2 regions of the Colwellia sp. MB3u-8 genome follow, and region 1 is predicted to be linked to the other one. Evidence: riboswitches for the same ligand, from Rfam matches in the RefSeq annotation. Region 1 holds a riboswitch; the other holds the start of a gene.
The links. Region 1 has a riboswitch for lysine ahead of lysC (lysine-sensitive aspartokinase 3). Riboswitches for the same ligand answer to the same signal wherever they lie in the genome.

Region 2: linked by a shared signal. The riboswitch ahead of dapA (4-hydroxy-tetrahydrodipicolinate synthase) and the one ahead of lysC (lysine-sensitive aspartokinase 3) in region 1 are both predicted to bind lysine.

Annotation. Positions count from the first base shown of each region.
Region 1 is NZ_JACGVA010000072.1:132,581-137,758, reverse strand. It holds gene queE (7-carboxy-7-deazaguanine synthase QueE) at 1-366, opposite strand, end outside; gene queC (7-cyano-7-deazaguanine synthase QueC) at 434-1,090, shown strand; gene lysC (lysine-sensitive aspartokinase 3) at 1,247-2,623, opposite strand; lysine riboswitch at 2,885-3,077, opposite strand; gene H4J54_RS16505 (ElyC/SanA/YdcF family protein) at 3,340-4,092, shown strand; gene H4J54_RS16500 (Nif3-like dinuclear metal center hexameric protein) at 4,280-5,038, opposite strand; gene H4J54_RS16495 (class I SAM-dependent methyltransferase) at 5,092-5,178, opposite strand, start outside.
Region 2 is NZ_JACGVA010000068.1:255,026-260,203, forward strand. It holds gene H4J54_RS13565 (sensor histidine kinase) at 1-439, opposite strand, end outside; gene H4J54_RS13570 (methyltransferase) at 519-1,568, opposite strand; lysine riboswitch at 2,050-2,285, shown strand; gene dapA (4-hydroxy-tetrahydrodipicolinate synthase) at 2,366-3,376, shown strand; gene H4J54_RS13580 (2,3,4,5-tetrahydropyridine-2,6-dicarboxylate N-succinyltransferase) at 3,373-4,122, shown strand; gene H4J54_RS13585 (PLP-dependent decarboxylase) at 4,132-5,178, shown strand, end outside.

The DNA.
Region 1 (5,178 bases):
TGAGGTTTCTACCTGACAGCTATAACCTTGTGCTTCAAAATATAAACACAAGGCGGTTAAATCTTCCATGCAAGGTTCGCCACCGGTAATAACAATATGTTTAGCGTTAAAGCCCTGCTTATTAAAGATTTCAGCAATATCATCTAAGGATAAATTTGACCATTGTTCAGTCTCTTCTACCTTACTTAACAGTTGCTTACTGGTGATTTCTAACTCAGGATGAATGTCCCAGGTATGTTTAGTATCACACCAAGAACAACCGACAGGACAACCCTGTAAACGAAGGAAAATTGACGGTTGGCCAGTAAATGAGCCTTCGCCTTGTAGAGTTTCAAACAATTCATTTATTTTATAACGTGTGGTCATTTCTTTAATGCTTAGATAATTTCTAGTAGAATGCGCAAGTTTATTATACCCCAAGAGATCTGTAAATATGAGTAGTAAAGTCGTAGTAATTTTTTCTGGTGGCATGGATTCATTCACTGTACTGCACCGCGCTTTAAAAGACGGCAAAGAAGTCTATGCCTTAACCTTTGATTATGGCCAAAAACACGTGAAAGAAATTGCCTGTGCCAGTAAAGTTTGTCAGCAACTGGGGGTTGCTCATAAGGTTATTGATATTTCATCAATTAATCAGTTATTAGCGGGATCGTCTTTGACCGATGATATCGATATTCCTGAAGGTCATTACGAAGCCGAAAGTATGAAGTCAACGGTTGTACCTAATCGTAATATGATTTTACTGTCGTTAGCTGTGGGTTATGCGGTCTCAGTAGAAGCAGCGCAAGTATATTATGGCGCTCATTCGGGTGATCATGCTATTTATCCTGATTGTCGACCTGAATTTGTCATGAAAATGAATGAGGTTTGTCAAATTGCGAATTATCAAGCGGTTGAAATTTTCAGTCCTTACTTAGCGAACAGTAAATCCGAGATATTAACTGATGGTTTAAAGATGGGTTTGCGTTACGATGACACTTGGACTTGTTATAATGGCCGAGAACAAGCCTGCGGTAAATGCGGCGCATGTCAAGAGCGCCTAGAAGCCTTTGCTGACAATAAGGTGACCGACCCTTTAGCATACGAATAAGCTTATTTATAAAGACCAGTCAAATTAAATGCAAAAAGGGACAATGAAATGTCCCTTTTAAAGCGCTATTTTTTAGTGCTTATTTTGATAAATAATGTCTTTTTAATCATGACTGTTTTATGCTTTAAACCATAATTTTGTCTACTGACATCAAGCTTAGTCGATAAACAAAGTACTATGTAAACGCTCAACCACTTGGTTAGCATCTGCTTCTGGCACAAGAAAACACAGATTATGATTGCTTGCGCCATGACAAATCATGCGAATATTAAAATCATTTATCTTATCAAAAATACTGCTGCCAACCCCTTTAGTGCCATGAATTTTATTACCGATCACCGCAATTAAACTCAAACCATGCTCAACACTGACTTCACAAAGTTGTTCTAACTCTTCTACCACGGCTTGAGTTAACAAGGCTTGTGTTGAGCCATAAGGATTGTCAAAGGTTAGCGCGACACTAATTTCACTGGTGGTAATTAAATCAACACTTAATTGATGTTTGGCTAATACGGTAAAAACTTTCGCTAGGAAGCCACTGGCATGCAGCATTTGTGGACTTTTTACTGTCACTAAGGTTTGTTCGCGTCGCAGCGCAATGGAACGATAGGTAGGATTAGAGTCAACTTGGCGTTGTATTTTGGTGCCACCTGCATTAGGTTCTTTACTTGAACCAACAAAAACAGGAATATCTTGCCGCATAGCTGGAATAAGTGTCGCAGGATGTAGAATTTTCGCGCCAAAGGTTGCCATTTCGGCCGCTTCACCAAAACTAATTTCATTAATCGAACGTGCTTGATCTGTTATCCGTGGGTCGGTGGTAAAAATACCGACCACGTCAGTCCAAATGCTTAAATTACTGGCTTGAACAGCTTCAGCTAACAACGCTGCGCTGTAATCAGAGCCACCGCGACCTAAGGTGGTCGTATTACCCTGCGGGTCACAGCCGATAAAACCTTGTGTAACAATAACTTGCTCATTAAGTAAGGGATAAAGTAGTGCTTTAGTATTAACCGCTAATTCGGTTAAATCAACTTGCGCTTTACCATATAAACTATCAGTTTTCATGACTTGGCGAACATCAAAATAATGACCATTCACATCGACGAGTTGTAACACTTGTGCAAAAATTCGTGAACTGAATTGTTCACCAAAACTCAGGATTTCATCACTGGTTTTTGTGCTGTATTGTTTTGCTTGTTGCTCAGCACAAGTACGTAACGCATTTAATAAGCCTGATATTTCTTGATCAATAGCTTGATGGTTATCAAAATGTTGGGTTATGGCAAATTGAATATCAGCAATATGGGTAATAATTTGTTGTTGTTCGCTTATCGAAACGTCTGCTTGGCTTAAACGTACTAAGTGATTAGTAACACCAGCACTAGCTGATACCACCACTAAACGGTTAGTGCTATTATTTTTAATAATATCCGCGCAGCGTAACATCGCATGAAAATCAGCAACACTGGTGCCGCCAAACTTTGCAACGGTAATATTTTCAGTATTGGTATGATCTATGATTACAGACATGCAGATTCTCCATGAGTTTGAGATTGAATGCTTGAACATTCGAGTCTATCGCGAGATGTATATTTAGATAACAATGTGCCAACACTAGTGCGATTAAGGCTGGTAAGATGGGATATTAACATAAAAATTCTTCCTAAACGCCTGCATTACTAAAGGTACTTCATTAAACATAGCAAATATAACAGGCAAATAACTAACAGGAAGAGCATGACTGAGCGTAGAGCGAATTAGGTTAAAAACCCGTTATTCAGGCGGTACTATTCAGCCAGAAGCTCTCCACCCTATGCTAAAAAAACTGCTGTTTTTCTAGCGGTGACAGCCCTAAGGATTCAGCCCTAGCGACCGAACATGATATGCCCCCATATCAATATTCTCGGCAATTGTCCCCCTCAGTAACAGTCAAAGGAATGGGTCCTCATGTTACCTACCTAGCAATTGCGCCTCTTCTGGTGCGAAAAATTTTTCTATTTCTGTACTACTTAATTAATAACATCATCATACTTGATAGATAAGGGCATTATAAAAGTGGAGTAAAAATTCTAATTTTCAGCGCAGTCATTAGACCCTATCTAAAAGTAAATATCAACAGACTTTTAGACGTCCAAATGAAATAGTTTGTCACAATTAGCCACTGCTTCAAGGTCTTATAATTGTTATGCTTTAGCATCTTGAAAACTTATTACCCTATTTTTATAGCCTATTTTGGACTGAGTAACATGGATCTATTTTTACTAAAAAAAATAATTAGCTTAATGATTATGCCACTGAGCATTATTATCTTACTGTTAATTATCGCTATTATTTTTTATCGTTTAAAACCAAAATTGAGTTTTTGGGCGCTATTTACCGCAACCACTTTATTATTTTTGAGTACCTTTCCACCTTTATCCGATAACATCATGGCGGCATTAGAAGATAATTATCCCGCATTTACCCGCAGCAATAAGCCGGTTGATTATATTATTATTTTGGGTGGTGTTCACACCAGCGTTCAGGGTTTGCCTGCGACCAGTGAGTTAAAGTCTAGTTCATTAGAAAGGTTAGTTGAGGCTGTTCGTATCTACCGCATGCACCCCGAAGCACAAATAATCACCTCAGGTTTTGCCGATGGCGATGTCAGTTCAAACGCAGAAAAAGTTAAGCAAGCAGCGATATTATTAGGTGTGCCAAAAAATAAAATATTGACTGAAAATTTCCCTCAAGATACCGAAGAAGAAGCACAACTTATTGCACCACGCGTGTTAAATAAAAATGTCGTACTCGTCACTAGTGCCAATCATTTACCCAGAGCCATGGCCTATTTCCAAGGCTACGGCGTCAATGCAATACCTGCACCGGCAAGCCCATGGGTTAAAAGCAATGGGCTTACTTCATGGTCTTATTACGTACCTAATGCTAAAACATTACAACAAACCACTACGGTTTGGTACGAAACACTCGGGCGTATTGTGCAATGGTTTAAACGCTAACCGCTAACCAACTCAAAACAGCAGCAATTTACACTGCACGATTTAATGACCAGCAAGCCTTGTGTAGTAACACAGTTACATAAGGCTAGTTCAGCACCAAGTACAATCCTGCATAAACAGCAGTATTGGTCTTGGTACTATATTGGTGCTATATGTTTGCGCTATATTGGTATTAATAATCTGCCGCTTAGGCTGGGTTATCAATATCAATAAACTTAGCCTCTAATGGCAAATGCTGATTAAAATGTTCAGCTAATGCTTTAGCGCCATAACGCTCGGTGGCATGGTGGCCAGCGCAATAAAAATGAATATCCATCTCGCGCGCAACATGAGTGGTTTGCTCAGAGACTTCACCACTGATAAAAGCATCTATGCCGTGTTCAGCCGCTAACTCAATATAGCCTTGCCCACCACCGCTGCACCAAGCAACGGTTTTAATCGCTTTATTTGATGGCGGAGCTATGTGCAAGCAAGTTCGGTTGAGCTTTTCATTAATGCGTTGCTCAAGTGCTTGTGGGCTAAGTTCACTCGTAAAGTCTCCACGTACAGCAACACTCAAGGCGTTACCCTCTTCCAATGGCGCGACATTATTGATTGAAAATAATGTCGCTAATTGTGCGTTATTACCTAAGCTTGGGTGAATATCTAAGGGTAAATGATAGGCAAATAAACTGATGTCATTTGCCAGTAAAGCCTTAATGCGTTTATGTTTCATACCGCGGATGACATAACTTTCATTCTTCCAAAAAAAGCCATGGTGTACGACTAACGCATCGGCTTTTTCAGCAATCGCTTGTTCGATTAACGCTTGTGTAGCGGTAACACCCGTGATGACCTTACTGATCTTGTCTCGCCCCTGAATTTGTAGACCATTTGGACAAAAGTCTTTAATTTGTTCAGGCTTTAATAAGTTGTTTAAATAGCTTTCGAATTCATGAAGTTGCATTAATTAATTCTGACCTTAAATATTGAGTTATTATATTTAGTACTGCTTTACCATTACTGATTGGATTTTTTACTTGTTTTTCTTGATGAATTCATCGTTGGCACCTTGACGGGTTCAAAGTGTGGCCTGAGTTGCCATTT
Region 2 (5,178 bases), on a different contig from region 1:
TTTTTTCTTTAACTTTAATGGCTTGCATATATTCAAGGTGTTTTTCTTTGAATCTTGGTGTTAATAAATTTTTCACTTCATGCGATTTTTGCGCAATGCTAGTCCGCTGATTATTACGTTTGTAACTATAAAAAAAGCTCAGTTTTTCAGTATCGCTATTGAACTTATAAAGGTGTAAGTAATTTAAATTAGGAATGTGATCAGGTAGTGAAAAATTATTCTTTAACGCTAGTCGTTCTGAGTTAACTAAATAGGGTAGACTTTTATTAGCCAAAATATTGGCCCAGTGTTTTATTTCACTGGCGGCACTGTCATGATAACTCTTGTTAACTTGTTGGCTAATGATTGAGAGACTCAATAGTGATAATAATGTGATGGCACTGATGATGGAGCTCAAGCAGATACGACGAAGAGACCAAATAGGTTTGATTGTTGGCATACAGTACTCAACTCAATTAATGGTGGCTATAAAGTGCTTGTAGAAAACCTTATGGCTTTGAACAATCACACATTCTTCGTTATTTCTTCCCATTAAGATAACACTGATAAACTGAAAAACCTTTTTTAATCACTAAAGTCTTTGTTTTACCAAGCGCTTTTTCCATAATGGGTAAGTATTTCAAAAAACTATTAGCGACAATGGTAATGCAGGCTTTGCTCGCTAAATTTTGCTTTATCTTGGCTAAAAATTGTTCGGTAGCGCCATAATGCGTTTTTACGCCCTGATGAAATGGTGGGTTGGAAATGACAAAATCATAGCGTTCTTGAACATTAGATAAGCTATCTGAGGCAATATATTGGCCGGTTAACTGGTTTAAAGACAGGGTTTCTTGCGCTGAGTGCAAAGCTAAAGCACTCACATCGACCAAGGTTAATGTTGTTTTTGGGTGAGCTGTGCCGATATAAGCGGCAATAACCCCGGCACCACAACCAAAATCTAACACTTTACCTGAAATAACATCAGGTAAGTGTGCTAATAAAACTTCTGTACCCATATCTAGTGAATTTTGGCTAAATACGCCTGGCAAAGCGGCAATTTTTAGTACTTTATCTTGTACCTGTATTGGGTAGTATTTATAAAATTTTTGTAGATCAAAGCGAGGCAGTGAGGGTTTTAATTTGCCAATGTACATTAAGCAATGTCTTGCAGCGTCAACATTTTGGCAATATTCTAGGTAATCAATACCGAGTTTTTCGGCTGACTTTACCCCCGCTTTATTTTCCCCAACAATGACTATGGCTGCATCATCTGTCATTGACTCAGCGAGCATAGCTAAGGTAAAACTAAATTCGGCCTTACTTTTTGGAAAATGAATGATCGCCATATCATGTTTAGTTTTGGCGCTATACTCGACGCAAAAATGTGCGTGTACTCGGGTATTTTTCAATTGCTGACAAGTTTTATATTCAGCATAATTAGTGTGGTAACTATCAATCTGAGCAGCGCTATGCTGACTTAAGTAATGGCTAATAAAACCGTCGTCTGCGATATTAACCAAAAGAGGTCTGGTTGCGGCTAGTGCCTCTATGTTGCGGTTTAATAATTGGTTAATGTTACTTATTGCCATGAAGATACCTGTAATTAAGCTAACTATTATTTATGGGGGCTATTGTTTGGCGATATTTATGGGTCGAGTTATGTAAAAATACCGGTGTTACTTTAAAAAAAACTTATCATAATGACAGGGCGCACTTAGCGAGTATGCATTAATACAGCCGTAGTGAATATGTCATAGTACTGCGTCATCTTGCTGCGTAGTCTACGCGAATTTAATTATCTCGCCATCTTTAGTCTACAGGGAGTAAGCTATTTTGATCCAGTTCAACTTATGGGGCGTAGCTTGTTTTCGTTATGGGCACTCTAGTTATTGGGGACAAGATCGTATTCACTGATTAGAAAAATAAATAAAATCAGTAAAATCAAACTATTAAATTTAAATGCTGGTATGCGTCTAGCCGTCTATTGACTGTGCTTATATTTAAATGTTTTAATATTGTTGTCCCTTATTCCAGTGTGATTAATCGTAAAAGATTAATCACCGGCAATAAAGGGCCAGAAGAGGAGCGTTAACCAGGTAGTTATTGTGAAGAGATCAAACTCTAGTGAGCAATAATGAGGGGGTTTAACGCCGAGGTAATTGTTTTTTTGATAAGGCAATTGCCGGTTGTTAAGGCTTAGTTGTTAATATATAACCATTAAGTTTTATAGCCATTGAATACGTTCGATGGCTACTAGGTTGAATCCTTGCAACTGTCACCTAACTAGGTGGAGAGCTTCTGGCCTTTGTAAATGCCAAATTTCATCCTAGAAATTTTGTCTGTACAAGCGCCTAAAAGTTCTCCGAACGACAAGAGTTCGAGAGAAATGAATCAAAAAAAACCGATAGAAAATCACCTGATAACAGACCGACCTTTGGTTTGGACCGCACTGATCACGCCATTATTTGATGATGACGGCATCGACTATGTTAGTTTACGTAAGCTAGTGTTACAACAAAATGCGGCCCACAATGGCATTCTATTACTGGGCAGCACGGGCGAGGGCTTAGCGTTAACCGAGCAAGAACATTTAAGTATAGTGCAATACGTTTGTGCGATGACTTTACAAGTGCCGATAATGGTTGCTGTTGGCGGCTATAATCTTAACGAGCAACTGGCCTGGATAGCTAAATGTAATAAATTGCCGATAAAGGCTTATTTACTTACTAGCCCTATTTATGCCAGACCAGGGCCCGTAGGGCAAACCGCTTGGTTTAAAAGTTTACTCGATGCCGCAAACGTCCCTTGTATGCTTTATAATGTGCCCTCACGCAGCAGTGTTGAAATTTCCTTTTCGGCCTTACAACAATTACAAAACCATAAAAACTGTTGGGCACTGAAAGAAGCCAGTGGCGATCTTAATAAACTGCTGGCCTATAGAGAGCATTGCCCTAACCTTGACTTGTATAGTGGTGAAGACGCCATGATGCCATACCTTGCTAGTGCCAATGTTAAAGGTTTGGTGTCGGTTTGCGCTAACGTTTGGCCAGAAGCCACTCGGCAATATGTTGCTATGGCCTTAGCTCATCAACATGAAGGACTTTTTCCGCTTTGGCATAAAGCGATATCGGCATTATTTCAAGTGTCTAGTCCGATACCGGTAAAAGTGTTAATGGCTGAGCTGAATACTATTGGCTCTGCAAAACTTCGTCTACCCTTATGCCAAGCAGAACTTTCAGCGCAACACGGTTTACTCGACATTCATCAACAAATTCAGCAATGGTTAGCGAGTATCAGCAGCAAGCCTCTAGCTCAGCATCACACTACTGATAACATTTTAAGTGCACAAACCCCTCACCCTTTAGATTTAATTAACTTACGAGCAATAAAATCATGACTTGGCAACAAACATTAACAGACTTAGAAACCGGTAAAGTTCGTGCAGCAGAACAAAATAGCGATGGCACTTGGCAAGTCAATACCGCGGTTAAACAAGCCATTTTAGCGGCATTTAAAGCCGGAGAAAACACTGAGTTCGATGGTGTTTATCGTGGCTTTGTAGATAAGCATAACTTACCTGCACGCGAGTTCACCGTTGCTGATAAGGTCAGAATGGTGCCGGGTGGTTCATCGGTTCGTTGTGGTGCCTATGTGGCGCCAGGTGTAATTATTATGCCACCGGCCTATATTAATGTTGGCGCTTTTGTTGATAGCGGGACTATGATTGACAGCCATGCTTTGATTGGCTCATGCGCACAAATAGGCAAAAATGTTCACGTTTCTGCCGCGGTACAAATTGGTGGTGTGCTTGAGCCGATTGGTGCTAGTCCGGTGATTATTGAAGATAACGCCTTTTTAAGTGCTGGCGTGATCATTGTCGAAGGCATTGTCGTGAAAAAAGGGGCGGTTTTAGCCCCAGGCGTATCCTTGTCGGCCTCGGTAGCTGTTTATGACTGTGTCAATAATGTGATATTGGAAAAAGGTGCTGACATTCCTGAAAATGCGGTTGTGGTGCCAGGTACACGACCGGTTGCGGGTGATTGGGCTCAGCAGCAAGGACTTAACATGGCTTGCGCATTAATTGTTAAATATCGAGATGAAAAAAGTAATGCCGCTTTAGAACTTGAATCTGTACTGCGTTAGGATCAAAAAATGACTGCCATGTTGAATTCGACAACTAGGCCAAACTGGCTTAGACCTGCGGTACTTGCACCGCTAGCACAGCACAGTGAAGCACTTAAAAACAGTGTGGAAGCTGAGCAAGATGAAGACGGTTTTTTTCTTTACGATTTAGACTACCTTGAGCAACACTTGTCGGTGTTAATGCAACAAAAGGTGATTAAACTCTGGTTTGCTGTTAAGGCTAATCCCTTGTCCCGTGTAATAAGCACCTTAGCGCAGCAAGGTTTTAATTTTGATGTGGCGAGTCAAGGCGAATTAACGCAAGTATTAGCACAAAATGTTCAAGCCGAGCGCATTCTCAATACCGGTCCGGCCAAATCAAAGCGACAAATGAAAGCCTTTTTAAGCCAAGGTGTGCGCACTTTTGTCGTGGAGAGTTTGAACCAGTTGCAATGGCTTAATGAAGCAGCAATGGAATTGGCTTGCCAACCACAAGTATTATTAAGAGTACAATTACAGTGGCAAGAAGGTGAGAAAAATCCTTTAGGAGGTAATGAAGTGACGCCTTTTGGTTTATCTTGCCAAGAGTGGCAAACTATAAAAGTTAGTCACTTTTCGGCGTTAAATATTAATGGCTTGCATATTTTCCAATGGGGAAATATGCTCAGCAATGATCGGATGTTTGAGCTTTGGTCACAAATGGTCACGCCATTGTTATCGCTAGCAGAACAATTGGGTATGAGGTTAGAAGTCTTAGATTTAGGCGGTGGCCTAGGTGTCGATTACCTGCAAACAGGGCAAGGCCTAAGCTGGAAACAAATTGTTGCCGACTTAGCAAAAATAAAAGCGCAGGCAGGTGTTAGCGAACTCTGGCTAGAGCTAGGTCGTTTTGCCGTTGCTGACATGGGTTATTACGTGACTTCGGTTGTTGACCGTAAACAAAACTTTCAGCAGCAACAATTAGTACTTGCCGGCGGCATTAATCATTTAATTCGGCCGGCAATTACAGAGCAGCCCTTTCCTGTCACTATGCTTAGAGAGTCAGCAGCAAGCCCTTGTTATTTTGATCTACATGGC